Regions from separate parts of the Janthinobacterium sp. 61 genome, predicted to be linked through region 2. Evidence: predicted binding sites of a transcription regulator. Region 2 holds the regulator's gene; each other region holds the start of a gene.
What was found. The regulator FNR, encoded in region 2, switches genes on or off when oxygen is low (the NO sensors DNR and NnrR bind a similar motif). The targets are predictions, from matches to a motif close to TTGATNNNNATCAA.
Positions count from the first base shown of each region.

Region 1: the regulator FNR is predicted to act here: its motif matches at 7,127-7,140, upstream of CLU92_RS17295 (universal stress protein).
Region 3: the regulator FNR is predicted to act here: its motif matches at 8,315-8,328, upstream of CLU92_RS23375 (IPT/TIG domain-containing protein).

Region 1 covers NZ_PJMQ01000001.1:3,791,362-3,801,877, forward strand. Annotated here, with positions in the region: gene CLU92_RS17245 (hypothetical protein) at 1-848, shown strand, start outside; partial or broken gene CLU92_RS28490 (SDR family oxidoreductase) at 889-1,149, opposite strand; tRNA gene CLU92_RS17255 (tRNA-Leu) at 1,340-1,426, shown strand; gene CLU92_RS17260 (hypothetical protein) at 1,954-2,199, opposite strand; gene CLU92_RS17265 (PLP-dependent aminotransferase family protein) at 2,473-3,873, shown strand; gene CLU92_RS17270 (NnrU family protein) at 4,075-4,653, opposite strand; gene CLU92_RS17275 (Imm10 family immunity protein) at 4,723-5,115, opposite strand; gene CLU92_RS17280 (GNAT family N-acetyltransferase) at 5,261-5,677, shown strand; gene CLU92_RS17285 (M56 family metallopeptidase) at 5,685-6,431, shown strand; gene CLU92_RS17290 (hypothetical protein) at 6,495-6,995, shown strand; gene CLU92_RS17295 (universal stress protein) at 7,305-8,141, shown strand; gene CLU92_RS17300 (NADP-dependent malic enzyme) at 8,198-10,516, opposite strand.
Region 2 covers NZ_PJMQ01000001.1:4,398,177-4,408,692, forward strand. Annotated here, with positions in the region: gene ccoG (cytochrome c oxidase accessory protein CcoG) at 1-1,188, shown strand, start outside; gene CLU92_RS19915 (FixH family protein) at 1,243-1,767, shown strand; gene fnr (fumarate/nitrate reduction transcriptional regulator Fnr) at 1,771-2,529, opposite strand; gene CLU92_RS19925 (response regulator) at 2,769-5,843, shown strand; gene CLU92_RS19930 (TOBE domain-containing protein) at 5,943-6,710, opposite strand; gene CLU92_RS19935 (ATP-binding cassette domain-containing protein) at 6,751-7,452, opposite strand; gene modB (molybdate ABC transporter permease subunit) at 7,470-8,141, opposite strand; gene modA (molybdate ABC transporter substrate-binding protein) at 8,159-8,917, opposite strand; gene CLU92_RS19950 (putative DNA modification/repair radical SAM protein) at 9,058-10,290, shown strand; gene CLU92_RS28440 (TIGR03915 family putative DNA repair protein) at 10,287-10,516, shown strand, end outside.
Region 3 covers NZ_PJMQ01000001.1:5,139,278-5,149,793, forward strand. Annotated here, with positions in the region: gene CLU92_RS23345 (response regulator) at 1-716, shown strand, start outside; gene CLU92_RS23350 (GTPase) at 713-1,114, shown strand; gene CLU92_RS23355 (DUF3567 domain-containing protein) at 1,266-1,523, shown strand; gene CLU92_RS23360 (class II glutamine amidotransferase) at 1,601-2,380, shown strand; gene CLU92_RS23365 (EAL and HDOD domain-containing protein) at 2,518-3,798, shown strand; gene metH (methionine synthase) at 4,115-7,885, opposite strand; gene CLU92_RS23375 (IPT/TIG domain-containing protein) at 8,550-10,516, shown strand, end outside.

The DNA of each region.
Region 1 (10,516 bases), 610 kb from region 2:
TCGCCCACACCATGGCTGGCGGCATTCCCAAAGTCAAAGTCTTCCTGGCGATCGCCAACCGCATCTACAAGGGCCGCGGCGAGCGCTTCATGTCCTCGCGCGCCTTGCTCGACAGCGACCTGGGCAAGTTGATCCTGATGAACTTCGACGAAGTCACGGCCAACACCCTGCAGCACCTGATCGACGGCAGCGCCGCCATCCGCGCCCGCATCGAGCAAACGGGCGGCCAGGTGCGCTACAGCGCCTACGGCTACCACGGCACCGAGATCTTGATCGACGGCAAGTACCAATGGCAAACGTATAGCAACTATACGCAAGGCCTGGCCAAGATGCGCCTGGAAAACGTGGCCAAGGCCGCGTGGGAAAAAGGCATCAAGGCCACCGTCTTCAATTGCCCGGAAATCCGCACGAATTCGTCCGACATTTTTGTCGGCGTGGAACTGTCGCTGTTCCCCCTGCTCGACGCGCTGAAAAAAGAAGGCGGCAGCGCCTGGGCCGAAGAGCAATGGAAAATCTGCCAGGGATTGCTGGAAGACGGTGTCTCGCTGCAAGACTTGCTCGACCGTATCGCCACCTACAACGGCGACGCCACCAGCGTGCAGTTCCGCAACTTCGCTGCCTGGCCGATGGACAACACGCCAGAGCTGGCCGAAGTCATGATTGGCACCTCGGACGACATTACCAAGCTGCACAAGGACCGCAAGGAACTGATCACGGACCACCTGAGCTCGCTGGTGCTGGAAGGCACGGGCCCGTTGATGTTCCACGCCATGTCGGAGCCGCAAGCGCCCGTCGTCTGGCTTAACCACGACATCATCGCGCGTCAGCTGAACTCGGTTCACAACTGAGCTTGATGTAGCGCAAGCTGCAAGACACCGACGGCCCGGCTCATCCCCGGGCCGTCGGCGTTTCCGGCGCCGCATTACGTATCTCTTGCGCGCGCACGACGGATACCCCGCCATCGGCCAGCAGCGCCGTGCGGTGGTGAAGCTGGACGCATCGGAAGCCAGGTACAGCGCCGAGCGGGCGATTGCGTCCGGCGAGACCAGGCGCTTCAATGCATGCAAGCCCGCCCCCCTAGGGCGTGGCAGCCACCGCGCGCCCCGTCGGCGTATCTGCCCCTCCCGGCAACAAGGCATACACGCGGATGCTTTCCAGTTGTTGCATGGGATATCCATCCAGGTAATGAAGGGACACGATAAGGCGGCTGCTCAGGCGCGGCACTCCGCTTCCTGTGCTGGAACCGGCACGTTCAAGGATGCTCAATGCTCATGTAAAACACACGCCAAGCATAAAACTTGCCAGATTGTGACAAATCAGTGATAATGCGTCTCGCGTTGCCGGGATGGCGGAATAGGTAGACGCACGGGACTCAAAATCCCGCGCTGGAAACAGCGTGCCGGTTCGATTCCGGCTCCCGGCACCACAGAACAAATCGAAGAAGTACCGATAAAGCCATTAAATCCAATAAAATCAAGGATTTAGTGGCTTTTTTCTTGCCTGTTCGTTCCGAACAATACCGATTATTCCCGATAGAAACAGCTGGTCATTACGCAATGATTAGCCACAGAAACCGCCGCTTGAGCGGTCGAAGGGGAAGCGCTACTGTGCCGCAGCGACGTATGCGTCTTGAATCGGTGTGGGGGCCTACGGTCAGGGGCGACCTCAACTTGATCTCGCATGGTGTGTGGTGAAGATAGACCGCGCCAACCCAATGCCACCGAGCAGACCCGCTCAGAAAATACAACGCCAACGCATTCCAGCGGCAATTTGCCAATGCCCGGAGCAAGGGCCATGAAGCACCTCAATGCAAAGCCTCATGGCTTGCCGATGAATAGGCCCGCAGCGATGCTGATGGGCCGAGGCGAGCTCTGAGCCGCCTGCCGATGCTGCCCGAGCCGCATCGGCGAATTGCTGCCGCATCACTGGATATCGGCCGACGATTCTTTACCCTCAGGGGAGAGTCATGTCCAAACCGACCATACTGACAACAACAAAGGTGACGATCCCCAGGGCCAGGAGCGATAGCACGAAGACTCCGACCACCTTGCTGCTTGCGCGCAGCACCGCGCGATTCTGCTTCGCCTTATCCTTATCCTTCTTGCCTTGATCGTAATGCCACTTGATGGCGAAGAACATGCCAATGCTGAGCACGAGAGCCTTGAACGTAACGAAGACTATAGGGGTCCAATCTATCATTTTGAGTATTTCCAGTCTATTACTTGACACTATCCATCGTGAGGAGCACTACCTCAAAACGCTGCTTCCGCAGCTTCTGTTCAAACCATCCCACAGGCATCCTGTTTGAATCTTTCATTATATCTAGCTATGAAATAACAATGGCATCGAGCGTAGTGATTTGCCGAATGCAGATGAGAGAGGAGAAAACGTCAGCAACTGCCATGCAAGGATGGTGTTACTGCACGCTCTGATGCATACTACTTAAAAACAATTTCCATACATTGAGACAAAATGTCCCAGTTGAAAACCATACAAGATGAACATTTACCTATCTGGATGCCGCGCTTGGCCGGGAACAGAGGGCCACGCTTTTTGCAGATTGCCGATGCGTTGCAAGCGGCGGTGGCAGACGGATCTTTGACACCCGGTGACCGCCTGCCTACGCAGCGCCAGTTGGCAGCACAGCTGGACGTCGACCTGACGACGATCACGCGCGCATATGACGAAGCCAGGCGCCGCAACTTGCTGGAAGGCCGCGGCGCGCGAGGCACTTATGTCGCGGCGCCGAAGGTCGAATTGACCGCTATCCTCGACCTGAGCATGAATACGCCGCCACCGCCGGATGGCGTGGACTTCGACGACATGTTGAAACAAGGTTTGTCCCAGGTCTTGATGAGGGCAGACAATGAATTGCTGATGACTTACCATTTGGGCGGGGGAAGCGACTCCGACCGCAAGGCTGGAGCCAAATGGCTGGCACCGATGTTTGGACATCTGGATTCTCAACAGGTTGTCGTCTGTCCGGGTGCGCAAGCGGCGATCGCCGCATTGATCCTTGCGCTGACGGAGCCTGGCGACGTTATCCTGGCAGAGCCAAGCAGTTATCCCGGCTTGCGTGCCGCAGCGACCCAATTCGGCCGGCACATCATTGCGGTGGAAGCGGACAGGCATGGGATGGTGCCTGAGATGCTTGAGGAAGCGTGCCGCCAGCACAAGCCTGGGCTGGTCTACCTCAATCCGACATTACAGAACCCGACTGCCATCACCATGCCGGAAGGCCGGCGCAGTGAGCTCGCCAGCATCGCGAAGCGCTGCAATGTACGCATCGTCGAGGACGATCCCTACTGGCTCCTTGCCGATGCCCCGCCACCACCTATTGCCACGTTTGCCCCGGAACAGGTGGTCTACATCTCAACCCTGTCGAAATGCCTGACGCCTGGCTTGCGTGTCGCCTTCGTGCTGATACGCGACCCGCACGAACGCGAACGCTTCCTGGTCGCGCTAAGATCATTTGCGCTGATGGTCGCTCCGCTGACTGCCGCACTGGCCACGCAGTGGATACTCGACGGTTCGGCCGACGGATTGATGGAGGGCGTACGCAAGGAGGCGCGCCTGCGCCACCGGATGGCTCGGGATATTCTGGCGGGGCGGTACAGCGGCTTTGGAGACGGCCTGCATGTCTGGCTCGAGTTGCCGGCGTATTGGAACTCCTTGCAGCTTGCGCGTGCAGCCGCTAGCTCCGGCATCGCAGTCACGCCGGCGGAGGCATTCGCAACTGGCAGCGTCTCCGTGAATGCAATTCGGATTTCTTTGGGGTGCATCAAGGACCGTGGACGCTTGCAGGCGGGCCTTCAACGGCTGTCTCACCTGCTGGCGCGACGACCCGAGTCATTCAGCGCAGCGGTGGTTTGACTGTCCTGGAAACACCGTGCTGCATCCGGGAGTGATGGCAATGCGGTCGCCCATTGGTTTGCTGTCTCCGTGCTTATTTATCGTGAGATCAGGCGCGACAGTGAACAGACTGGAAGAAAACCACCTTGGCCGTGCAGCACACTGTCCGCTTTGGGGTGCGGATTCAAGCGGACACCGCAGCAGGGAAGCTGCCGCATCCGGCTAGCCAAACGGCCGCACGCCAAACAGCACGCCATGCAACCAGAATGCCAGCAGCAGCCACAGCGCACAGCCCGCGACTATGGCGATCAGGGTGCCTGTCACGGTGCCGCCCTGGTATGCCACGCCGGTCGCGCGGTCGCGCCGCACGGCGGCATACAGATCAAGCAGCGACCAGGCGAGGAAGCCGCCGAACAGCAACACGTCGGCCAGGCTGCCGTTGGCCAGCAGATGTGCCACGGCCCAGAGTTGCGTGCCCAGCAGCATGGGATGGTGCACCCAGGTCTTGATGCGGTTGCGCGGCACATTGGCCGCTGCCAATAAAATCAGCGAGAACAGCATCAGCAGGCCGCTGGCGTGACGCAAGCCCATGGGCGGCGCCCACAGGACCAGCTGTTGCTGACGCGCCAGGCCGTAGCCCCAGATGATCAGGCCCAGTCCGGCAAACGCGACGAGCGAATATAGCCCCTTCCAGCGCTTTTCGCCGAGGCGCGCCAGCTGCGCACTGCGCCAGCCGTCGGCGACAATGCGCACCGAGTGCAAGCCCAGGAACAGCAACAAACCGAGTATCAGCACCGTCATCGTCTTCTCCCGCAGTCATTACCAGCTATCGAGCATACGCGACACCATGACCGGTGCCGGCCACGCAGATCAACGTTCCTCGCGATAATAGTCGCAGCCCTCGAACGTGGTGCGCAGCGCCTGTTGCAACTGGGCGTAGCGCTCGGGCGTCAAATTAAAGCGCACGTCGATCTGGCCGTCGTCATCCATCTGCATGGCCGCCTCGGCATCCATCTGCACGGACAGGCGGTTCGGATGCAGGATCACGGCATGCATGTGGCCATACCAGGCAAATTCCTGGCCGCCATACTCAATATAGGGTTCGTCCATGCCCATGGCGACGTCCTGCTCGTCATACTCGTCGGCGCGCTGCAGCATCAGGTAGACGGGCTCGCCTTTGCCGGCTGGCGCGGCCAGGGAGGTGATCAGGGCGTCGTCTTCATTAATAACGGACAATTCGGTGGCGGTAAATCCTGCGGACATGGCGTGCTTTCAACAAATAGGGGGATGACGCCACCATAGCGCAAAAGCGCCCCGGACGACATAGGGGCCGACGAATAAAGCGTGCCGCCCCGGAAACGCATCGCCGCCTATAATTGCCGCTCCAACCAATTCACAGGAGAGCGTCTTGACCGCAGCATCGCCCTACACCACCCGCCTGGCCATTCCCCCGGTCGCCACCTACCAGCAGCTGCGCGTTGCCGCCGGCCTGAGCGCGAAAACCACGGAGGCAGCGGCCAAGGGCTTGCCCCACTCCCTGTTTGCCGTGCAAGTGCTGCACGGCGACACCGTGGTGGGCATGGGCAGGGTCATCGGCGATGGCGGCTGCTTCTTTCAGGTGGTCGATATCGCCGTGCTGCCGGCCCACCAGGGCCAGGGCTTGGGCAAGCTGATCATGCGCGAAATCCGCCAGTTCATCGACAGCGACGTGCCGGAAAGCGCGTATGTCAGCCTGATCGCCGATGGCCAGGCGCAAGACCTGTATGCGCAGTTCGGTTTCAAGCACACAGCGCCCGCCTCGGTCGGCATGGCGCTGAAGCGCTAGGCGCCCGATGCCTGCCTGGCTACTATGCAGCATGGCGCTGGCGCTGCTGCTGTCGGCCGGCGCCTGGCGCGCCGAGCGCCTGCTGCAGCGGCACGGGCGCACGACGCGCTGGCTGTGGCTGGCGGCCATTGCCGCGTCCGTCATCGTACCCCTGGCATGGCTGCCGGGCGTGCTGGCGGCCATGCCGGCGGAACAGGCGCAGCTGAAACTGGGCTGGTTTGTCTTGTCGGTGGGCATGCTACTGCTGTTGGCGCTGCGCAGCGCCTGGCTGCTGTCGCACCAGCGCCGCTGGCAAAAGACCAGTCTGCTGGGTACACCCGTCTTCCTGAGCGGAGGCATCGGCCCCTGCGTGGCGGGGCTGCTACGGCCCTGCATCGTGATGCCCGTCTGGCTGCAACTGATTCCACCCCGGCAGCAGGCGCTGCTGCTGGCGCACGCGCAATGCCGGCTGGCCGCGCGCGACCCGCAGCTGCTGGCCTTGGCCTACGCATTGCTCGTGCTCATGCCGTGGAACCTGCCCCTGTGGTGGCAGTTGCACCGGCTGCGCTTTGCCATCGAAGTCGATTGCGACGCACGCATGCTGGCGCACGGCCACGCGCTGCGCGACTATGCCATCGTCCTGCGCCAGCACGGCCAGTATTATTCGGGGCTGACGGGCGCCTCGCCCATCGTACTGAACGCCCCGCGCGCACTGCGCCGGCGCCGCCATCTGATGGCCAGATTTACCCGGAAGCAGGCGACGAACTTGCTATAGTAGCGGCAACGCCGCGCAGCCCGCCCGCGCCCCGGTTCCCACCTTAGAAATCAGAGAGATACCATGCTTTACCTGCTTGCCATCGTCATCGTCATCGCCCTGCTGTATTACGTCTTCAGCGGCCGCACACCCGTGAAACCGCTGCACAAGCCGCTCGTCTCGGTGCGCCAGTACGTGCCGGCGATTCCTCCCGGTGCCCCTGCACATCACTGGAACGACGAGGGGCGCTTTGCGTCGGAAGTGGAAAACGAATCGATGTACCAGCCCGCCATCGCCAAACTGGCCGGCGAGCACGGCCCTGGCAACGCGGAAGAAAAATGCCTGGCCCTGCTCGTCTGCGACGATGCCAATCCGTTCCAGGACAAGGCCATCGCCGTCTTCATCGATGGCCAGCTGGTGGGTTACCTGTCGCACAACGACGCCCTGCGCCTGCGCCGCAATCTGGGCCGCCAGGACCTGGTGGGCCAGCTGACCTCGTGCGATGCCGTCATTCGCGGCGGCGGGCTGTGGAATGGCAAGCGCCTGTCGTATGCCGTGTGGCTGGACTTGCAGCCCTACAATTAAGTGAACTCCCGCCACGGCCAGCGTTGTTGCGTCACACAAAGAAGTGCCGACACGATGCTGCCGACGCCGATGCAGACCACTGGAAGGGCAAGGAGTTCACGACCATTATCGCTGGCTGCGCCGCGAGCATATTGATGCATATCAAGTAGGTCGGCATTTTGTCGCGATGGGATTGCAAATGACCATGGTCTGTCTCTTTTTGACCCATATCAAGTCCCGCATAAGAAAAACGCCATCCGGCACGGCAATGCTGGACTTGCCCGTGTTGCCGTTCTAGCCTTGTTGCCGTCCTGACTACCGAGTGACAACATGGCTTACAAATCCATCCTGGTCCACGCCGACCTGTCGCGTCATGCGCCGCAGCGCATCGCCATCGCGGCGCGGCTGGCGCACGCGCACCAGGCGCACCTGATCGGCGCGGCGATGACGGGCATGTCGCGCTTTACCCTGGAAAACAATCGCGGCATGCGCGGTGGCGCCGTGGCGGCGCAGATTTCAGCACTGCACGGCCAGGCGGAACGGGCGCTGGACCAGTTTGAGACGCTGGCGCGCCAGGCCGGCGCCGTCTCGCTGGAACGGCGCCTGATCGAAGACGATGAAGATGGCGGCATGGCCGTCAGCGCCCGCTACAGCGACTTGACGGTGCTCAGCCAGCACGACGACAGCGAGGCATTGCCCGGGGCCATGAGCGACCTGGTGCCCTACGTGATGCTCAACGCGGCCCGCCCCGTGCTGATCGTGCCGCGCAGCGGCCAGTTTGCGGAAGTCAACAACACCGTGGTGGTGGCCTGGGATGGCAGCATGGAAGCGACGCGCGCCATCGGCCACGCCCTGCCCCTCTTGCGCGCGGCGCGCCTGGTAGTGCTGGCCCTGCTGCACCCGCCGGCCGGCCATGCGCAGCCGGCACGCCATCCGGGCGCCGACATCGCCGCCTACCTGAGCCGCCATGGCGTGCCCGTGGAAGTGCGCCCGGCCGTCGCCACGGGCGACATCGGCGCGGCGCTGCTGGCCATGGCCGCCGAAGTGCATGCCAAGCTGCTGGTGATGGGCGGTTACGGCCACGCGCGCTTCCGCGAAATCTTATTGGGCGGCGTGACGGAAACGGTGCTGCGCCAGATGACCTTGCCCGTGCTGATGGCGCACTGACGTAAAAAAGCCGCGCCACCCTGGCGGATGGCGCGGCTTTCAGGAAGTGCTAATGATCAGACCTTGCGTTGTGCTACGGCATCAACGACACAGAGTGCCGTCATGTTGACGATGCGGCGCACGGTGGCCGATGGCGTCAGGATGTGCACGGGCTTGGCGCAGCCGAGCAGGATCGGGCCCACGGCGATGCCGTTGCCGGCTGCCGTCTTCACCAGGTTGTAAGCGATGTTGGCCGATTCGATGTTCGGCATGACCAGCAGGTTGGCGTCGTTCTTCAGTGCCGAGTTTGGCATGATTTTTTGACGCAGCTTGCTGTCCAGGGCTGTATCGCCGTGCATTTCGCCGTCGATTTCCAGGTCCGGCGCGCGTTCCTTGATGATGGCCAGCGCGGCGCGCATCTTTTGCGCCGAGGCACTGTCGCTGGAACCGAAGTTCGAATGCGACAGCAGGGCCGCGCGCGGCGACAGGCCAAAACGGGTCATCTCTTCGGCGGCCATGATAGTGATCTCGGCCAATTGTTCGGCGTCCGGGTTTTCGTTGACGTGCGTGTCGACCATCACCAGTTGGCGCTCCGGCATGATCAGTACGTTCATCGCCGCGTAGACATTGCTGCCGGCGCGCTTGCCCAGCACCTGGTCGATGTATTTCAGGTGCAGCTGGGTAGTGCCGAAGGTGCCGCAGATCATGCCGTCAGCATCGCCCTTGTGGATCATCATCGAGCCGATCAGGGTGTGGCGGCGACGCATTTCCAGCTTCGCATATTCCTCGGTGACGCCCTTGCGGCTGGTCATGGCGTAATACGTGTTCCAGTAATCGCGATAGCGCTCGTCGAAGTCCGGGTTGATGACGTCGAAGTCGACGCCTTGCTTGAGGCGCAGGCCGAACTTCTGGATGCGCGCTTCAAGCACGGGTGGACGGCCGACCAGGATAGGACGCGCCAGTTTTTCATCGACCACCACTTGCACGGCGCGCAGCACGCGCTCTTCTTCGCCTTCGGCGTAGACGATGCGTTTGAGTTCGGCCGGAGTGGACTTGGCCATCAGGAACAGCGGCTTCATGAAGGTGCCGCTGCGGTAGACGAATTGCTGCAGGCTGTCCGCGTACGCTTGCAAGTCCTTGATCGGACGCGTGGCGACGCCCGATTCCTCGGCCGCCTTGGCGACGGCCGGGGCGATCTTGATCAGGAGGCGAGGGTCGAACGGCATCGGGATCAGGTATTCAGGACCGAACGACAGGTTGCTGATGCCATACGTCGTGGCCACGATGTCCGACTGCTCGGCATGCGCCAGGTCGGCGATCGCGTGCACGACGGCGATTTCCATCTCGCGCGTAATCGTCGTTGCGCCGCAATCGAGGGCGCCGCGGAAGATGTACGGGAAGCACAGCACGTTGTTGACCTGGTTCGGATAGTCCGAACGGCCCGTGGCGATGATGGCGTCGCTGCGCACGGCCTTGACTTCTTCCGGCAGGATTTCCGGATTCGGGTTGGCCAGCGCCAGGATCAGCGGGTTCGGCGCCATCTTGCGCACCATGTCTTGTTTCAGCACGCCACCGGCGGAAACGCCGAGGAAAATGTCGGCGTCCGGGATGATCTCGGCCAGGGTGCGCAGCGGCGTGTCTTGCGCGAAGCGTTCCTTGTCCGGGTCCATCAGTTCCGTGCGGCCCTTGTAGACCACGCCGGCCAGGTCGGTGACGTAGATGTTTTTGAGGGGGAAGCCCAGGTCAACGATCAGGTCCAGGCAGGCCAGCGCCGCAGCGCCCGCGCCCGACACGACCAGCTTGCATTCCTCGATTTTCTTGCCGACGGCTTTCAGGCCGTTCAGGATGGCCGCGCCGACGATGATGGCGGTGCCGTGCTGGTCGTCATGGAAGACGGGGATCTTCATGCGGTCGCGCAACTGGCGCTCGATGTAGAAGCACTCGGGCGCCTTGATGTCTTCCAGGTTCACGCCGCCGAAGGTCGGTTCCAGCGAAGCGATGATGTCGACCAGTTTATCCGGGTCCATCTCGTTGATTTCGATGTCGAAGACGTCGATGCCGGCAAATTTCTTGAACAGTACGCCCTTGCCTTCCATCACCGGCTTGGCGGCCAGCGGGCCGATATTACCCAGTCCCAGCACGGCCGTGCCGTTGGTGATGACGGCCACCAGGTTGCCGCGCGCCGTATATTTATAGACGTTGGCCGGATCGATGACGATTTCTTCGCAGGGTGCCGCCACGCCTGGCGAGTAGGCCAGCGCCAAGTCGCGCTGGTTGGTCAGTTGTTTGGTGGGCGTCACGCTGATTTTGCCGGGGCGCGGGCACTCGTGATATTCGAGTGCGGCCAAGCGCAATTGTTGACGCAATTCTTCTTTTTTATCAGATGACGAATCCAT
Region 2 (10,516 bases):
GGCGTCGTGCTGTGGCCCCAGGATTTCATCTATCTGGCGGCCCTGCTGATCATCTGTGCGTATTTGTTGTTCCTCGTCACGGCCATCGCCGGGCGGGTGTGGTGCGGGTTCTCTTGCCCGCAAACGGTATACACGGAAATCTTCCTGTGGGTCGAACGCCGCATCGAGGGCACGCGCAGCGCGCGCATGGCCCTCGACAAGCAGGGACCCTCCGTGCGCAAGGCTTTCAAGAAAACGGCCAAGCACCTGGCATGGGGCGCCATCGCCCTGTGGACGGGCTTTACCTTTGTCGGCTATTTCACGCCGATCAAGGAACTGGCGCGCGAGGTGACCACCCTCAATTTCGGTCCCTGGGAATGGTTCTGGGTCTTGTTCTACAGCCTGGCAACCTACGGCAACGCGGGCTGGCTGCGCGAGCAGGTGTGCAAATACATGTGCCCCTACGCGCGCTTCCAGAGCGCCATGTTTGACCAGGACACCCTGATCATCACTTACGATGCCAAGCGCGGCGAACCGCGTGGCGCCATCAGCAAGAAGGCCGGCAACAACGACAAGCTGGGCGACTGCATCGACTGCACCCTGTGCGTACAAGTGTGTCCGACCGGCATCGATATCCGCAACGGCCTGCAGTATGAATGCATCGGCTGCGCCGCCTGCGTCGACGCCTGCAACAGCGTGATGGACAAGGTCGACCGGCCGCGGGGACTGGTACGCTACAGTACCGACCATGCGATGGAAAACAACTTCAGTTCGAAGCAGATCCGCCAGCGCGCCATGCGCCCGCGCGTGCTGATCTACACTTCCATCCTGGCCCTGATCATCATCGCCGTGTGTACCTCGCTGGCCCTGCGCACGCCCCTGAAAATGGACGTGATCCGCGACCGCGGTTCGATGGGACGCGAAGTGGAAGACGGCATGATCGAAAACGTTTACCGCTTGCAGATCATGAACACCTCGGAGCAAACCCAGCATTTTAAAATCAGCGCTTCCGGCTTGCCGGGCCTGACCTTGCTGACGCGCGAAGAAGTAACCTTGCAGCCGACGGAAACGCTGGGCTGGCCGATCCGCCTGCGCGTGCCGCACGGCGTGGGCGAGAAGGGCTCGAACAAGATTGCGATCGAATTGCACTCGCTGGACGACCCATCGTTGCATGTGCGTGAAAGCGCGGTATTCATCGTACCGCGCTAATGTAGGAAGGCCAGTCCCCGGATGGGGATTGGCCGATTAAACAGGAGAAATATCATGTCCGACAGTCTCAAGCTGCAAGCCCCCGTTGCCCCGTGGTACAAGCATCGCTGGCCATGGCTGCTGATGATCGGTCCCGGCCTGTCCGTGGTCGTCGGCAGCTTCATGGGCTATATCGCGTTTACGCAGCCTGATGCGCTGGTGGTGGGCGATTACTACAAGCAGGGAAAGGCGATCAACCAGGACTTGCGGCGCGATACTGTCGCCAGCGACCTGGCGATGGATACCAGCCTGTCGTATGACGTGGCGTCAGCGCGCCTCAGTGGCTCCGTGCACAGCTTCGGCAAGGCTTACCAGGGTCCGCTGCAGCTGCATCTGGCGCATGCGACCTTGCCGGAAAAAGATATCAAGCTGCTGGTGCAGCCCGATGCGGCGGGCAACTTCTCGGTAGCGCTGCCGATGCTCGAGCGCAGCCGCTGGCAAGTGCTGGTGGAAAACGACAAACGCGAGTGGCGCCTGTCCGGCATCTGGACCTGGCCGCTGCAGCGCAGCATCGCGCTGCACGCGGATGAAGAGCTGTAAGACTTACTTGCAGACGTCCGTACCGGCCGTAATGGCCTTCAACTTGGCCGGCTGCAAGATCTCGATCTCGCGGTTGGAGACGCGCAGCCAGCCTTCCTTCTTGAATTTCGACAATAAGCGGCTGACGCTTTCGATGGTCAGGCCCAGGTAGTTGCCGATTTCCTCGCGCGACATGCGCAGCTGGAAATTGCTGCCCGAATAGCCGCGCGCCTCATAGCGCGAGGCCAGGTTGACGATGAAGGCGGCAAAGCGCTGTGTCGCCTGCATATTGCCCAGCAACAGCATGACGCTTTGCTCGCGCGTGATTTCCTGGCTCATCATCCGGTGGAAATGGCGCAGCAGGGTAGGCATACTGCCCAGCAATTGTTCCAGGCTGGAAAACGGGATTTCACACACTTCGCTGTCTTCCAGCGCCACCGCATTACAGTGGTGGCGGTCGGCGCTGATGGCGTCCATGCCCAGCAGTTCTCCTGCCATCTGGAAGCCCGTCACCTGCTCTTCGCCACCCGGATTGATCTGGTACGTCTTGAAGTGCCCCAGGCGGATCGCGTACAGGTTCTGGAACGAGTCGCCGATGCGGAACAGCGAGGCGCCGCGCACGATCTTGCGGCGGCGACCGATGATCTGATCCAGCCTGTCCATGTCGCCCACATCGAGGCCCATCGGCAGGCACAATTGATGCATGCTGCAGGTCGAGCATCGCGCACGCAACGCTTCCACGGTCACTGTGGGCAAGGTGGGAGTGAGGAGCGCTTCAGTCATGTCGGTACCTTTTAGAAAATGCAATACCGAGTTTACTGCATACACGGTTGCCGTGTGCCAATTTCACCGCAATTGCGCTGAATAAACGACGTTCTGACTTTAATTATATGGCAACATCGTCAAAAGCCCTTGCAGCGAGGGCAATTTGCGCGGCACCGCTTGCCAAGTTGATGTATTGATAGGAAAATTCCTGACAGCATTATCTGCCGCCTGTGCCGCCCGGTACTGAAAAGGAAATCATGAAGCCTCTCGGCATCAAAGCAAAAGTCGCCTTGGCCACCAGCCTGACCTCGATCGCCATGATCGCACTGGTCACCATGATCCAGTTGCAGCACATGCGCGCTGACTTCACGCGAGTACTGCTGAGCCAGCAATCTGCCCTGATCACCCGCACCGCCGCCGAGCTCGACGACAAGCTGGGCATGCTGCTGCAAATCGTCACCCTGACGGCCAGGCAGCAGCCGCCGGAATTGATCGCCCAACCCGCCAAGCTGCGCGAATACTATGCGCGCCGCTCGATGCTGGTGCTGTTCGACGACGTGCTGGTGCTCGATGCGCAAGGCGCCATCGTGGCCGACATGCCGCTGGTCACGGGCCGCGCCGGCATCAACGTTGCCGAGCGCGAGTATTTCCAGACCGTCCTGCGTACACGTCAGCCCATGATCACCGAGCCGATGCTGGGCAAATCGAGCGGCATGCCCATCGTGCAGATGGTGGCGCCCGTGCTCACCGCCGATGGCCAGGTGGCCGGTGTGGTGATCGGCGTGCTGCGCCTGTACAAGGACAACCTGCTGGGGCGCCTGCGCTCGGAAAAGATCGGCAAGAGCGGCTATTACTTCATTCTCACGCGCGGCGCCGTGCCGCGCTACGTGCTGCACCCCGATACCAGCCGTTTGCTGCAGCCGCGCCAGCCGAACGCCAACCTGACGACCACCCAGATGCTGAAGGACGATGGCGAAGGCAGCATGGTCAGCACCAACAGCCGCGGCATCACGGCCGTCAACAGCTTCAAGCGCCTGAAATCGGTGAACTGGCTGCTGGCCGCCTCGCTACCCATCGAGGACGCCTTCGAACCGTTTGATGGCGTGCTGTACCGGCTGGTGCTGTGGAGCATCCTCGCTTCGCTGCTGGCCGCTTTTGTTCTGGGCTGGGTTACCGTGCGCCTGCTGTCGCCGCTGGTGCGCCTGCGCGATACCCTGCTGGCCCTGCGCACCAGCGGCAGCCGCTTCACGCCCGTGCCAGTGCAGCAGCGCGACGAGATCGGCGAACTGACGGAGGCGTTCAACGGCCTGATGTGCGAACGCGACCGCCTGCAGCAGGAACTCGAATCGCGCGCGGCGGAACTGGAACTGGAGCGCGACCGGGCCGAGGCGGCCAACCGGGCGAAGAGCGACTTCGTGGCCAACATGAGCCATGAAATCCGCACGCCCCTCAATGCCGTGCTGGGCATGGTCTATTTGCTGGGCAATACCAGGCTCGACACGGAACAGCGCAAGTATCTGACCATGGTGCGCGTGGCGGGCCAGTCGCTGCTGGGCATCCTCAACGACGTGCTCGATTATTCGAAGATCGAAGCGCGCCGCATGGAATTGTCGCCCGTCGAGTTCGACCTTGACGAAGTCATGAATACCCTGGCCACGACGATGACGATGAATGCGGGCGAGAAGGAGCTGGAACTGGCCATCGCCGTCGAGCCCGACGTGCCGCGGCGCCTCGTGGGCGACGCCCAGCGCCTGCAGCAAATCCTCGTCAACCTGGCCGGCAATGCCATCAAGTTCACCGAGAGCGGCGAAGTGGTGGTGGCCGTCAGCCTGGCCGAGAGAGAAGAAGGGCGCGCCTGCCTGCGCTTCGAAGTGCGCGACACGGGTATCGGCATGACGGAACTGCAGCAACAGCAACTGTTTTCCGCCTTTTCACAGGGCGACCAGAGCATCACGCGGCGCTTCGGCGGCACGGGTTTGGGCCTGGCCATCAGCAAGCAACTGATCCACATGATGGGCGGCGATATCGCCGTGGCCAGCAGCGAAGGCAAGGGCAGCCGCTTCTGGTTCAGCGTGCCCTTCGAGATGCTGGAGCAGCCGGCCGAGACGCGGCGCACGCCGGCCCTCGGCCAGCTGCGCCTGCTGGTGGCCGACGATAACCGCACTACACGCGAACTGATCGTCAAGCTGATCGAGGCCTGGGGCTGGCTGGCCGACGAAGTGGACTCCGGTTTTGCCGCCATCGAACTGTATCGCGAACGCCTGGCGCAGCAGCAACCGTATGACGTGGTGCTGGCCGACTGGCACATGCCCGTGATGGATGGCCTGGCCACGGCCAAGGCCATCCGCCAGGCGGCCAGTGGCCAGCGCCAGCCCATCGTGGTGATGGTCAACGCCTTCGCCCGCAACCACCTGGAAGAGATTTCCAGCGCGGCCGAGGCCGATGTCGTGCTGATGAAGCCGATCACGGGATCGAGCCTGTTCGATGCCCTGCACCAGGCGCTGATCGCCAAGAACGACGGCGGCGAGCAGCGCATGCTGCACCAGCCGCTGGGCACGGAGCTGGCCGGCGTACATTTCCTGCTGGTGGAAGACAATCATTTGAACCAGGCCGTGGCGCGCGGCATCCTCGAACACATGGGCGCTACCCTGGACGTGGTGGGCGACGGCCTGCAAGCGGTGGAGCGGCTGCGCACGGAGGCGCTGCGCTACGACATCGTGCTGATGGATATGCAAATGCCCGTCATGGACGGCTTCAGCGCCACCCACATCATCCGCACGGAACTGCGCTTGAACTTGCCCGTGATCGCCATGACGGCCGGCGTGCTGGCGTCGGAGCGCGAGCGCTGCATGACGGCCGGCATCAGCGATTTCATCGCCAAGCCCGTGGTGGTGGAAGAGATGATGGAAGTCATCCTGCGCCACCTGCCCAAACGCCCGCAAGTGCAGACGACCGAGGCGGCACCCGTTGCCGATGAGGAAGTGTTTTCCATGGCGCCGCTGATGCGCGTGATGGGACGCGATGCGAAAGGGCGCGGCGTGCTGCGGCGCATGGTGGAAGATGCGCTGAACAAGGGCATGACGCCCGTGCGCGACGCTGAAACAGCGTTGCAAACGGGCCGCCACAGCGACGTGGCGCGCATCTTGCACGGCGTGCGCGGTTCCGTGGGCACCCTGGGCACGAAACGCCTGATCCGCGCCGCGTTTGCCACCGAGGAAGCCATCGACGCCGGTCGACTCGACGAGGTGCCGGCGCTGCTGGCGCACACGGCGCGGGAACTGGAGCAGGCGCTGGCGGCGGCGTCCGATTGGTTGTCGAGGCTGAAAGATTAAAAGAGTAGGTCGGATTAGCGCTTGCGCGTAATCCGACATGATACGCCAACAATATTGTCGGATTACGCGGCGTGCCCCCGCTAATCCGACCTACGCAATTTACGCCGGCACGCCCAGAATCACGCTGGACGCCTTGAAAATGGCCGTCACATTGCTGCCAAGCTCGATACCCAGCTCGCTGCTGCTCTGGTTCGTGATGATGGCGGCGATCGTGCCGCCGCGCGGCAAATCCAGCACCACCTCCGTGTTGACGGCGCCCGTCTGCACACGCGTCACCAGCCCGGCCAGCTGATTGCGCGCGGAAAAGCGCGCCCCTGCGCTGTCAGTCACGAGGATGATGGACGACGCCTTGATCAGCGCGAACGCTTCCGCGCCCGGCACCAGGCCCAGGCTCTCGCTGCTGCCCTGCGTGACGATGGCGACGATGTGCTGGCCACCGGGCAATTCCAGTGTGACTTCATCGTTGACGGCGCCCTGTTTCAGTTCGGCTACCTTGCCCAGGAATTGATTGCGTGCCGTGGTTTTCATGGCCATTCTCCGTATGAGTAAAAGATCGTCGGCGATGCCTTCCGCCTGACTGCCCAGCTGGCACAGGTAGCGGGCATGCTCGCGCTCGATGATGCGGAAATTGTCGACCAGCTGGCGTCCCCGCTGCGTCAGCCGCGTACCACCGCCGCCCTTGCCGCCCGTCAAGCGCTCGACCAGCGGCTCGCCGGCCAGGTTGTTCATGGCGTCGATGGCGTCCCAGGCGGCCTTGTAGCTCATCTTCACAAGCTTCGCCGCCTGCGTGATGGAGCCGCACTCGGCAATGGCGCCCAACAATTCCACGCGGCCGGCGCCGCCCAGATGCTCTCCACCCACCGTCATCCATACCGAGCCTTGCAGGCCGATTTCCGCTGTCGCTGATTTATCCAATGCGTTCACCCAAAGCCATGTGTTCTTCCCCGTTATCGATCTGTCCGTCGCGCAAGTACAGCACATGCTCGCCCAGGATGCGCGCATCTTCCGGATCGTGGGTGATCAGGATCATGGGCACGTCCAGGCGCTGCTGCCACTGGCTCAGTTCCAGACGCATTTTGACACGCAGGGCCGGATCGAGGGCCGCAAAAGGCTCGTCGAGCAGCAGCGCGGCCGGCTCGGCCACGAGCGCCCTCGCCAGCGCCACCCTTTGGCGCTGGCCACCGGACAACTCGTCGGGAAACTGGTGCGCCAGTTCCTGCAAATGAAATGCGGCTAGCCAATGCTCGACCTTGTCCAGCTTTTCGCGCGCGCGCGGGTTGAACCAGCCCCGCGCCAGGCCGAAGCCCACGTTCTGGCGCACCGTCAGGTGCGGGAACAGCGCGTAATCCTGGAACAGATACGCCACATTGCGTTGCTGCGGCGGCAAATTGATGCCAGCGGCCGAATCGAACAGGGTGCGCCCGTTCAGGCGGATATGGCCGGCGTCAGGCGTGAAGAGTCCGGCAATGGCTTTCAGGGTCATGCTCTTGCCGGCGCCAGACGGGCCATACATGGCGATGCGCTGACACTCGGACGTGCATTTCACCTGCAAGTCGAAGCGGCGTTTGCCGGAGCGCAAGGTGGCGCGAAGGTCGAGGTCGAGTTGCATAGGCGTCGTCATTGGCGTCATTTGTGCGCGATGCGCCCGGGCGCCAGGCGGCCAGCCGACAGCAGCACCACGATACAGACAAAGGAAGTGATCAGCACCAGGGTGTTGGCCACGTCGTCCTGGCCCGCCTGCACGGCTTCATACACGGCCACCGACAGGGTTTGTGTCTTGCCGGGGATGCTGCCGGCCACCATCAGGGTGGCGCCAAACTCGCCCAGCGCACGCACAAAGCCCAGCAGCACGCCAGCGAGGATGCCACGCCAGGCCAGCGGTAAGGTTACACGGAAAAAGATGGCGATTTCAGAAATGCCCAGCACGCGAGCCGCCTGCTCCAGCTGGCCGTCGACCGCCTCGAAGGCGGCCCGCGCCGGCTTGAAGACAAGGGGAAAGGCCACCACCGTGGAAGCGATCACGGCGCCCTGCCAGGTAAAGATGAGGTTAATGCCGAAGTTATCCTGCAGCCAGATGCCCAGGGTGCCGCGCCGGCCCAGCAGCACCAGCAGATAGTAGCCGAGCACGGTGGGCGGCATCACCATCGGCAGGGTCAACAGGGCGTCGAGCAGCTCGCGCCCGGGAAAACGCGTGCGCGCCAGCAGATAGCCCGTACCGATGCCGAGCAACAAATTGAGCGCCGTGGCCCAGGCCGCTACTTTGAGCGACAGGGCCAGCGCGGTCCAGGCGATATCCATGCGGGCGCGTGCTTAAATTATGGTTTCTTGAAACCGTACTTGGCGAGAATGGCTTGCGCCGGTGCCGTTTGCAGGTAGCTGACGAAGCGCTTCGCTTCGGCGGCATTGCTGCTGCCCTTGATGGTGGCAATCGGGTACAGCACGGGCGCCTCCAACGGCACGTCCAGTACCACGTTCACTTTATCCTTCATGATGGCCGCGTCGGTGGCGTAGACAAAGCCTGCATCGACTTCGCCGCGCGCCACGTAGTCGAGCGACTGGCGCACGTTCTGCGTGCCGATGGCTTTAGTCTGCACGGCTTGCCACAGATTCGCCTTTTTCAGCGCGCCTTCCGAATAGCGGCCAACGGGCACGCTGGCCGGGTTGGCGATGGCCACGCGGGTCACGCCCTTGTGCGTCAGGTCGCTCAAGCTCTTGATGCCCAGCTTGCTGTCGTGCGGCACGATCAGCACCAGGCTGTTGCCGACGAAGTCCATGCGGTCCGCCGGCAGCACCAGGTCCTGCTTTTGCGCCGCATCCATGGTTTCCTGATCGGCCGAGGCAAATACGTCCACAGGCGCGCCCTTGACGATCTGCTGCAGCAGCACGCCCGAGGCGGCAAAGTTCAGGGACACCTTGCTGCCCGGATACTGCGCCTCATAGCCTTGCGCCGCATCCTTGAACGCATTCGTCAGGCTGGCCGCGGCCGACACCACCACTTCGCCGGCAAAGGTGGAGGTGGCGGCGGTAGCGAGAAGAGCGGTGCCAAGCAGGCGGGCGAGCGAGGTGAGACGCATGATCGTATCCTTGTAAGTGAACGGTGAACAAGGAGCGTAATATACACCGATATACAGCGTTCTGCCATGGCACAAGTCAAGCCAGCACAAAGTGCATTCCCTGATATACTGTATATAAACACAGTATATTGAGGCACCCCATGGAACTGACGGACAAGCTGGAAATCCTGGCCGACGCGGCCAAGTACGACGCGTCCTGCGCCAGCAGCGGGGCGCCCAAACGCGATTCCATCGGCAAGGACGGCTTTGGCGCCACCTCCGGCATGGGCATCTGCCACAGCTACACGCCGGACGGGCGCTGCGTTTCGCTGCTGAAAGTGCTGCTGACCAATTACTGCCTGTACGATTGCCAGTACTGCGTCAACCGCCGTAGCTCGAACGTGCCGCGCGCGCGGTTTACGGTGGCCGAGGTGGTCAAGCTGACGAGCGACTTTTACCTGCGCAACTATAGCGACGGCCTGTTCCTCAGTTCCGGCATCATCCAGTCGGCCGACTACACGATGGAGCAGCTGGTGCAGGTGGCGCGCGAGTTGCGCGAGGTACACCAGTTCCGCGGCTATATCCATCTGAAAACCATCCCCGACGCCGATCCGGCCCTGATCGCGCAGGCGGGCCGCTATGCCGACCGGCTCAGCGTCAATATCGAACTGCCGACGCAAGACAGCGTGCAAAAGCTGGCGCCGGAAAAAAGCGTGCATACGATTAAACTGGCAATGGGCGCCATCCGCCGCAAGCTCGATGAGAAAGCGGAAGAACCGCGCTCGCCGCGCTTCGCGCCGGCCGGGCAAAGCACGCAAATGATCGTCGGCGCCGACGCCAGCGACGACCAGCAAATTCTCTCCACTGCCGAGACCTTGTACGGCAGCTACAAGCTCAAGCGCGTCTACTACTCGGCCTTCAGCCCGATCCCCGACAGCCCGAAAAGCGTGCCGCTGGCGCCGCCGCCGATGCTGCGCGAACACCGGCTGTATCAAGCCGATTTCCTGCTGCGCAGCTATGGTTTCCAGGCCAGCGAACTGCTGCCCGCCACGGGCGGCAATCTGGCGCTCGATATCGATCCCAAGCTGGCCTGGGCGCTGGCGCACCGCGAACATTTTCCGCTGGACTTGAACCGTGCGGCGCAGCACATGATCGCCCGCGTGCCCGGCATCGGCCTGCGCAACGCGCAGCGCATCGTCGACCTGCGCCGGCTGCGGCAAGTGCGCTACGCCGACTTGTCGCGCTTGCGCTGCAGCATGAAGAAAATCGCCCCCTTCATCATCACGGCCGACTACTTTCCCGCGCGCGATACCACCGCCTCCGAACACCTGCGCCGCGCCATGGCGGAAGCGCCGCAGCAGATGAATTTATGGCCGGAGCTGCAGGTCGCATGAGTACAGTGGTGCGGCTGGCGCAGTCGTTCGACGAGTGGCGCGCGGCCGCACGTGAACTGATCGCGCGCGGCGTGCCGCCTGCCGACGTGGCCTGGCAATCGCAACCCGGCGATGGCGACCTGTTTTCCTCCACGCCGGAGGCAACGGATAACAGCGCTCCGCTGCTGCGCCTGCCCCGTCCCCTGGTCGAATTGCTGGAAGGCGCCGCCTGTTTCAACGTGCATGA
Region 3 (10,516 bases), 740 kb from region 2:
CAAACATACTCGTAGTGGATGATGAAATGGGTATCCGTGAGTTGCTCTCGGAAATATTGGGCGACGAAGGACATGCTATCCAGCTGGCCGAAAATGCGCAGCAGGCGCGTGAAGCGCGTGCCGCCGGTGCGCCGGATCTGGTATTGCTCGATATCTGGATGCCCGACACCGATGGCGTGACCCTGCTCAAGGAATGGCAGCGTGACGGCTTGTTGACCATGCCGGTGATCATGATGTCGGGCCACGCCACCATCGATACGGCGGTCGAGGCGACGCGCATCGGCGCCATGAACTTCCTGGAAAAACCGATTGCCCTGCAAAAACTGCTGAAAGCAGTCCAGCAAGGCTTGACGCGGGCACAGGAAACCGTGCGCGCGCCGAGTGTGGCGCCGCGTCCCGTGGCAGCCGTGGTGGTCGAGGAAAGCAGTCATCCCGTGCCCAGCTTTGGCGGCAGTGCACCGCAGCAGCTGATGGTGCGCCCAGGCATCGCCGTACCGGCTGTGGCCGAAGGCCATGGCTACAACCTGTCATTCGACTTGCCCCTGCGCGAGGCGCGCGACGCGTTCGAGCGCATGTATTTCGAACACCACCTGGGCCGTGAAGGCGGCAGCATGACCCGCGTGGCGGAAAAAACAGGCCTGGAACGTACCCATTTGTACCGCAAGCTGAAACAGCTGGGCGTCGAACCGGGCAAGCTGGCCAAGAAAAGCCTGTGACGGCAGCAGTGCGGCGTCCGACGCCGCTGACCCTGGTCAGCGGTGGACGCGCCGCCGAGCGCGAGGCAGCCATCGCGCGAGCCTTGGCACCGGACCAGCCGGCCGCCGTGATCCTCGAGGGACTGGCTGACGGCAGCGCCATCCTGGCCGACCTGGCCGAACAAGTTTCCCCTTCTCCATCGTTTCCATTGCAACTTTTGCGCATTGCGCCTGGTTGCCTGTGCTGCAGCGGCAATCTCGTATTGCGTGTAACATTGAATCGTCTGCTGCGTCATCCTCCCGCACGCTTGTTCATCAGCTTGGCCGATGCCACGCATATCGAACAATTGCGCGCTTGGCTCACTGCCAGTCCCTACGACGTCCTGTTGGCGCTGCAAGCCGACATAGTGGTTGCTTGACGATCTCCTGATGGAATTACCGCACTTGCCTTTGCATCTCGTTACAACTCTGTAGCCCGCCGGGTGGCATGGCGCTTGAAATGGCGCCGTATCAGCCCCACCTCTGTTCTGAAACCGCAGGAGGCTCTCCTGCTTGAGCGAAGGATGCAAAATGAATCTGATCTATAACAGCGAACAATACAGCGTCGTGGAATTCGGCGCCGACGTCGACCTGGAAGCCCTGCGCTTTGGCGGCTATGAAATCGTCGACAAGGGCGGCAAGCGCGAAACCTTTATCGCAGGCATCCTTGCGCAAAACTTCCGCCGTGACGTCACGGAATTGATCGCCAGCGAACCCAGCATGGAAGAGATCGATGAATTTTTGGGCAGCTACGATTCCCTCATGAGCCAGCCCGTGCTGTTGCACTGACCGGATGGCTATCGCCACCATACCAATCCGTCTGACGGCATGGTATGGTGGTTGTGTTATCCAGCTGCAAACAGACCATGTGCCAACTTCTCGGAATGAATTGCAATGTCCCCACGGACATTGTCTTTAGTTTTACCGGCTTCGCCATGCGCGGCGGCCATACCGATACCCACCATGACGGCTGGGGCATCGCTTTTTTCGAGGGCGCCGGCGTGCGCCATTTCGTCGACCACCAGGCGGCCATCGCCTCGCCAGTGGCCGAACTGATCAAGCGCTATCCGATCAAGTCGCGCAATGTCATCGCGCATATCCGCAAGGCCACGCAAGGCCAGGTGGCGCTGGAAAACTGCCATCCCTTCGTGCGCGAACTGTGGGGCCGCTACTGGGTATTTGCCCACAATGGCGATTTAAAGGAATTCCATCCCGTGCTGACGGGCAGTTACCGCCCTGTCGGCTGCACCGACAGCGAGCTGGCCTTCTGCTATCTGCTGCAGGAACTGCATGCGCGCTTTGGCGATGCCCCGCCAGCCTTGCCGCAGCTGCATGCTGCCCTGGCGGAGCTGTTGCCCAGCATTGCCGCCCACGGCACATTCAACATGATGCTGTCGAGCGGCGAGGCGCTGTTCGCCCATTGCTCGACCAGCTTGCATTATCTGGTGCGACAACATCCGTTTCCAACTGCTAAACTCTCCGATGAAGACTTGAGCGTCGACTTTTCCCAAGTGACGACGCCCCAGGACCGCGTGGCCGTGATCGTTACCCAGCCGCTGACGACGAATGAGCAATGGACGGCGTTTGCACCGGGCGAATTGAAATTATTTGTCGACGGGATGGTGCAAGACACGCCAGTGGCCTAATTTGTTGACGACAATACGCTTGATTGCTGCCAAAATACCCACAGCGCGGGCGAAATTCAGCTAAAGTATTGTCAATAGTGAACCTTGATGCGGGCGCGGCGCGGCCGGTGTCACTCGACCTGATTGATGAAGACTTAATGATCGATATTTCCAGCAACGACATCACCCCGAAACCCTTGCGTGTGCGCGAGTTCTATCTGGGTCGACAACCTATTCTTGACCGCAATCAAGCGCTGTTTGGCTATGAGTTGCTATTCCGCAACGCTCCGGTCGGCCCCGCCAACATTACCAGCGACCTGTCCGCCACGGCGTCTGTGATTGCCCATGCGTCCCAGCTGGGCATGGAAAAGGTCATCGGCGACGCGCTCGGTTTCGTCAACGTCGATGCCGACGTGATTATGAGCGATATCTTCGTTTTCCTGCCGCGTGAAAAAGTCGTGCTGGAAATCGTCGAATCGATGCCCGTCACACCGGAAGTGCGCGCACGCATCAGCGAACTGGTGGGCCATGGCTTCACCTTCGCGCTGGAAAACGTCGTTTCCGACACGGCGCAAGTGCAGGAGCTGCTGCCGCTGGTGCAATACGTCAAGATGGACATGAGTACCGTCGATCCGAAAGTGCTGGCAGCCCTGGCGCCCCGTTTCAAGCGGGAACAAAAGAAACTGGTGGCGGAGAAGGTCGAGACGCGCGAAGAATTCAAGTCGGGCCTGGACCTGGGCTTCGATTATTTCCAGGGCTATTATTTCGCCAAGCCCGCGATCATGACGGGCAAGAAGCTGTCGCCGTCGCAACTGGCTGTCATGGAACTGATGACACTGGTGACGTCCGACGCCGATAACATGGATATCGAGCGCGCCATCAAGCGCGACGTATCGCTGGCCCTGAACCTGTTGCGTTTGGTCAATACGCCCGCCGTGGGCGCCCGCCAGCGCATCGATTCGCTGAGCCAGGCCGTGACCGTGCTGGGCCGCCGCCAATTGCAGCGCTGGCTGCAAATCATGTTGTATGCGGAGCCAAGCAAACGCGGCCATAGCATGACGCCTTTGCTGATGCTGGCCACCACGCGCGGCCGTTTGCTGGAACTGCTCGCGCATAAACTGCGCCCGAACCATGCCCATTCGGCCGATATCGCCTTTACGGTTGGCATCATGTCCCTGATGGATACCCTGTTCGGCGTGCCGATGTCGGAAATCCTCAGCCAGATCGAAGTCATCGATGAAGTGGCCGAAGCGCTGCTGTCGCGCGAGGGCTTCTACGGCGACCTGCTGCGCCTGGCTGAATGCATCGAGCGCATCGAAGACATGGAAGGCGAGATCGTGCCGACCCTGCGCGAGTTGGCCATGTCGCCGGACGACCTGGTGGAACTGGAAATGGCGGCCTATGAATGGAGCGACAACGTCGTAAGGTATGCGTTGTAGGCCGGATCAGGCCCGCAGGGCCGTAACCCGACAACATTGTTGGCGCTGACCGGTGTTGTCGGATTACGCGCAAGCGCTAATCCGACCTACCCGCTGTCGTAGCATCCCTTAAAAAGCCCCGTACGGCGTCGCCGTAGCGGGGTTTTTTCTTAGGCTGCCGCGCCGGGCCAGTGCTTGTGCAGCTCGGGGGCCGTACGCAACTCCCACAGGGCCAGCACGGCGACGGCGATACCGACAAGCAGCTCATTTCACATGAGGATGCGCTGTTCGGTTGCTGCGCTGCGGCGCGCGATAAGTTCCGCGCGCCTTGCGCCTATCAGGACAGATTGGGTGCCAGCCAGCGTTCCACGTCCTCGATGCTGGCGCCGCGGCGCTTGGCCATGTCTTCCACCTGGTCCATGCCGATCTTGCCGACAACGAAGTACTTCGACTCCGGGTGGGCAAAATAGAAGCCGGAAACGGCCGCGCCAGGGAACATGGCATACGATTCCGTCAGCTGCATGCCGATTTCCTCGGCTTGCATGACCTCGAACATCTCTTTCTTGACCGTGTGCTCGGGGCAGGCGGGGTAGCCGGGCGCGGGGCGGATGCCGACATATTTCTCGCCGATCATGTCGTCGTTGTTCAGCTGCTCGTCCGGCACATAGCCCCACAGGTCCTTGCGCACGCGCTCATGCAGGTATTCGGCAAACGCCTCGGCCAGACGGTCGGCCAGGGATTTGAGCATGATGGACGAGTAATCGTCATGCGCATCTTCGAAGCGCTTCTCGTATTTCTCGATGCCCAAGCCGGACGTGACGGCGAACATGCCGATGTAATCCTTCACCCCCGATGCCTTAGGCGCAATGAAATCGGCCAGGCACTGGTTCGGCCGTTGCACGCCATCGACCACGGGCTTGACGCCCTGCTGGCGCATGCCGTAATAGGTGAACGCCACCGTACTGCGCGTATCGTCCGTGTACACCTCGATATCGTCGTCATTGACGCTGTTTGCCGGCAGCAGGGACACGACGCCGTTGGCCGTCAGCCAGCGCCCGTCGATGAGTTTCTTCAGCAAGGCCTGGCCTTCGGCGTACACCTTGGTGGCCGCGTCGCCCACGACTTCATCCGTCAAAATGGCGGGGAAGGGGCCGGCCAGATCCCAGGTCTGGAAGAACGGGCCCCAGTCGATATAGTTGGCCAGGGCGGCCAGATCGACATTTTTAAAGACGCGGCGGCCGATGAACTTCGGTTTCACGGGTGTGCAGGGACCGTCGAAGGGCACGATCATCTTGTTGGCGCGCGCCTGCGCCAGCGGCAGGATGGGCAGGGCCTTCTTGTTGGCGTGCTGCTCGCGGATGCGTGCGTAGTCGAGTTCGATGTCTTCCACGTATTTGTCGCGCTGCTCCGGCGTCAGCAGCGATTGCGCCACGGACACGGAACGCGAGGCGTCCGGCACGTAGATCACGGGCCCTTCGTAGTTGTGGGCGATTTTCACTGCCGTGTGGGCGCGGCTGGTGGTGGCGCCGCCGATCAGGAGGGGGATTTTCAGCATGCGGAAATGTTCATCGCGCTGCATTTCCTTGGCGACATACGCCATTTCTTCCAGCGACGGCGTAATCAGACCCGACAGGCCGATGATGTCCGCGTTTTCCACCTTGGCGCGCGCCAGGATTTCCGAGCACGGCACCATCACGCCCATGTTCACCACTTCAAAGTTATTGCACTGCAGAACGACGGTGACGATGTTCTTGCCAATGTCATGCACGTCGCCCTTCACGGTGGCCATGATGATCTTGCCCTTCGGCTTGGCGACGATGCCCGTGCGTTTTTCTTCCAGCAGCTTTTCTTCCTCGATGAACGGAATCAAATGGGCCACGGCTTGCTTCATCACACGGGCCGATTTCACCACTTGCGGCAGGAACATCTTGCCCTGGCCAAACAGATCGCCGACCACGTCCATGCCGGCCATGAGCGGGCCCTCGATCACGTGGATGGGACGGCCGCCATTGTGCAATAGCTCCTGGCGCGCCTCTTCCGTGTCTTCGACGATGAATTGCGTGATGCCGTGCACCAGCGCGTGCGACAGGCGGGCCTGCACCGTGCCTTCGCGCCAGGCCAGGGTTTGCGCTTCGGCCTTGCCGCCCGCCTTCAGGGTGCCGGCAAACTCGATCATGCGTTCGGTGGAGTCTTCGCGGCGGTTCAGCACCACGTCTTCCACGCGCTCGCGCAATTCCGGGTCCAGATTGTCGTACACGCCCACCATGCCGGCGTTGACGATACCCATGGTCATGCCGGCCTTGATGGCGTGGTACAGGAACACCGTGTGGATGGCTTCGCGGGCCGGATCGTTGCCGCGGAAACTGAAGGACACATTCGATACGCCCCCCGAGATCTTCGCGTACGGCAAGTTTTCCTTGATCCAGCGCGTGGCGTTGATGAAGTCGACGGCGTAATTATTGTGCTCTTCGATGCCGGTGGCGACGGCAAAGATGTTTGGATCGAAAATGATGTCTTCCGGCGGGAAGTCCAGCGCATCGATCAACAGGTGATACGCGCGTGCGCAAATCTCGATCTTGCGCTCGAAGGTATCGGCTTGCCCCTTTTCATCGAAAGCCATGACGATCACGGCCGCGCCATAGCGGCGGCACAGTTTCGCCTGGCGCAGGAATTCTTCCTCGCCTTCCTTCATCGAGATGGAATTGACGATGGCTTTGCCCTGCACGCACTTCAGGCCAGCTTCGATGACGGACCATTTCGAGGAGTCGACCATGATGGGCACGCGCGAAATATCGGGTTCCGAGGCGATCAGGTTCAAAAAGCGCGTCATGGCGGCCAGCGAATCGAGCATGGCCTCGTCCATGTTGATGTCGATCACTTGCGCGCCATTTTCCACTTGCTGTCGTGCCACGGACAGGGCTTCGTCGTATTGCTCGTTAAGAATCATGCGCGCGAACGCCTTCGAGCCCGTGACGTTGGTACGCTCGCCCACGTTGACGAACAGCGATTCTTCGTTGACGACGAACGGTTCCAGGCCGGCCAGGCGCAAGTCATGCGACGGTGCAGGCACGGTGCGCGGCGTGTTTTTCGACAGCAACTCTCCGATGGCGGCGATGTGCTCGGGCGTGGTGCCGCAGCAGCCGCCCGCCATGTTCAAAAAGCCCGCGTCGGCGAATTCGCGCAGCAGGGCGGACGTGTCGGCTGGCAACTCGTCAAAGCCCGTGTCGCTCATGGGATTGGGCAAGCCTGCGTTCGGGTAGATGCAGACGAAGGTGTCGGCGATCTTGGCCAGCTCTTCCGCGTACGGGCGCATCAGGGCGGCGCCCAGCGCGCAGTTCAGGCCGATGGTCAGCGGTTTCGCGTGGCGCACGGAATTCCAGAAGGCGGGCACGGTCTGTCCCGACAGGATGCGCCCCGAAGCGTCCGTGACGGTGCCGGAAATCATCAGCGGCAGGCGCACGACGGTCGGATTTAGCTCGTAGAACAGGTCGATGGCGAACAGGGCCGCCTTGCAGTTCAAGGTATCGAAAATGGTTTCCACCAGCAGCACGTCGGCGCCGCCTTCCACCAGGCCCTGCGTCTGCTGCAGGTAGGCGGCCACCAGCTGGTCGAAACTGACGTTGCGCGCGGCCGGGTCGTTGACGTCGGGCGAAATCGATGCCGTCTTTGGCGTGGGGCCCAGGGCGCCGGCGACGAAGCGCGGCTTGTCCGGGGTGGAATACTTGTCGCAGGCGGCACGCGCCAGCTTGGCCGCCTGGACGTTCATTTCATAGGCCAGGTGGGCCATGTGGTAATCGTCTTGCGCGATCGTCGTCGCGCCGAAAGTATTCGTTTCGATCAGGTCGGCGCCCGCCGCCAGGTAGCGCTCGTGGATTTCCTGGATGATGTGCGGCTGCGTCAGGGTCAGCAGCTCGTTATTGCCCTTGACGAACAGTTCACGCGCGCCGCTATCGGCCGGCGCGGCGAAATCGATGAAGCGGCCAGCGGGGCCGCCGCGGTACGCTTCTTCGTCGAGCTTGTATTGCTGGATGATCGTGCCCATGGCGCCGTCGAGTATCATGATCCGTCGCGCAAGAATGGCGCGCAAGGTGGCTTCGGTCGGGGACATGGCGGGGATCACGGTATCGTTCATTTCATGCTTTCAATAGGCAAACGGGCGGCGGCGCGGCGACAAGACTTTACGAGGCGGATGCGGGCCAGCAGGATCAGCTGACGGAGAGTTGCCGGCCGGGTAGGGCAGGCAGAAGGTGGCAATCGCCTGATTTCACCGGGTCTAAAATTATACGGCATCAGGCTGCTTTGGTTTTAAGCAAAATCGGCCGTTCGCGCCACGGCAGGCCTTCTTGCAACACATCACCTTCCACCTGGCCTGCTTCTGAAATTACATTTCTGAAAATCTTACTCAAAATGTTAATTCTTCCAATAAAGTTGGCAGGAAAATACGGTGTCTGGGCTGTGGAAAAATTTCCACATTATTTGTGCTGTCTGAGGATATTTTTAATGAATTGAATGGCAATAGCTGCAAAGGAAAATAATTGTGACTTAAGTCAATGCAGAGCGAAGCGAATAGTTCTCAACATAGCGATTGCCAATCAGATACGTTATTTATTATCAAAACCAATTGAATCAAAAGCAGCAATAGTTGTCGCTAGGAATCGAGTTAGCCCATAATATTGGTTCCTCGAAAGTAAATTCTCACCAAAAATCTCCAATATGTCACATTTCCTTCGTGTCCTCCCCGGCATCGCGCTACACCAACATGGTTGCCAGCCATGAAAAACCATTTGCTTGTTGCATTGTTTGTCGTGCTGGGCCTGTCCGCTTGCGGCGGGGGAGGCGGTGGCGGTGGCGACACGGTGGTGGCGACCACCTCGGGCAATCCTGTCGTGATTCCTGCCGTGACGGCCGTCTCGGCGGCGAATCTCGCCGTTGGTGGCAGCCTGGTGGTGACGGGTACGAATCTGAGCCGCGTGACGGCCTTCCAGGTGGGCGGCGTGAAGCTTGCCACCAGCGCCGCCAGCGATACCAGCGTGACCCTGGCCATGCCGGGCGTGCCCGTCTCTGGCGCCTTGAGCCTGGTCAGCGCCAGCGGCACGGCGGCCACCAGCTATAACGTCAATGTGTACCTGCCATTGAGTGTGGTCAGCGTCGCACCAGCGACGGGCGGCGTCGGTTCCAGCGTGACGATCGCGGGCGCTGGTATGGGTGCCGTGACGGCGGTGCAGTTTGGCAATGGCGCAGCAGCAACGCCGCAAAGCCAGACGGCCGGCAGCGTGACCGTGCTGGTGCCCTTGGGTGCGGCAACGGGGGCGCTGACGGTGCGCGGTCCTTACAATGATGCCATCAGCAGCGATACGTACAAGGTATTGGCGAGCGTAACCGTGACGTCGATCACCTCGGCCGTCAACGGCGGGACCTTGTCGGTGACGGTGCAGGGCAGCAATCTTGACCAGGTCAGCTCGGCATCGGTGGGCAATACACCGGCCGTGATTGTCAGCGCCAGTGCCAGCCAGCTGCTGTTGACTGCACCAGGCTCGGCAACGGGCGATGTGATGCTGTCAGCCGCTGCGCGCGTTGCCGTCAATGCGGGCGCGGTGTCGGCCTTTACCCTGGGCAGCATTGATTTCGCGCAAGTACTGAATTTGAACGCCAGCAATACGGCCTTGCGCCTGACGCGCGGCAAGCCGGCCGCCGTACGCGTGTCCGTGCTGGCCCCGCAGGCGGGCCAGGCCAGTCCCGCCGTGACCTTGAATGCGACCACCGCCAATGGCAGCAACCTGGGAAGCATCAGCATGAGCGGCCCGTCGGTTTTGCCGACGCAAAAGAACGATGACAGTTTCAACGGCAATTTCAGTGCCATCCTGCCTGCAGGCTGGATCTTGCCGGGCGTGCGCGTGCGCGTGACGGCCATCGGCAATAACGGCGTGCAAGTGAGCCAGGAAGCGGCACCCGTGGTGGCCAGCTTGGCCAGAATCCGCTTGGTGCTCGTGCCCTTGAGCACCGACGATGGCGTGGCGCAACTGCCTGACGCCGCGGTGATCCGCGCCGCGCTGCTGCGCGTGTATCCGTATGCGACGGAAAATATCAGCATCACCACGCGCGCGGCGCTGAGCATGCCTGGCAGCAGCACGGCCGACAGCTGGTGGAGCGATGCCCTGGGCAAGCTGGAAGACAAGCGCGCGCTGGAAGACAGCGGCGCTTATTATTATGGTTTCGTGCCGAAGATGTCTTCCACGCGTGCCGCCGGCCTGGCCTACATCAACCTGACTGGGAATAGCCACGACTTCACGTCGGCCATCGGCCTGGACGCCAAGGCCAGCAACATCGCATCGGTCGATCCCTTCGGTAATCAATGGCCTGAATGGCTGACCACGCTCGTACATGAGCTGGGCCACAACCATTCGCTGCAGCACGTTGCCTGCGGCGGCGCGGCCAATGCGGCTACCGACTACCCGTATGTCAATGGCGATCTGGGCCCGCAACCTCTGTATAACAGCGACTATGCGGGCAACATTGGCCAGCTGAGCAAGGCAGTCTATGGCAGCACGCCGATGAAGGATGTGATGAGCTATTGCAGCGGCGCCTGGTTCTCCGATTACAGCTATGCGCGGGTACAGCAATTCCTGGAAAAACGCAGCACGCAAGTGACGGGCAGCAATGTGCTGGCCGCCAGCATGTCCGTGGCTGAGCAAGGCTATCTGACCATTTCCGGTCGCATCACGCCGACCGGCGTGGCCTT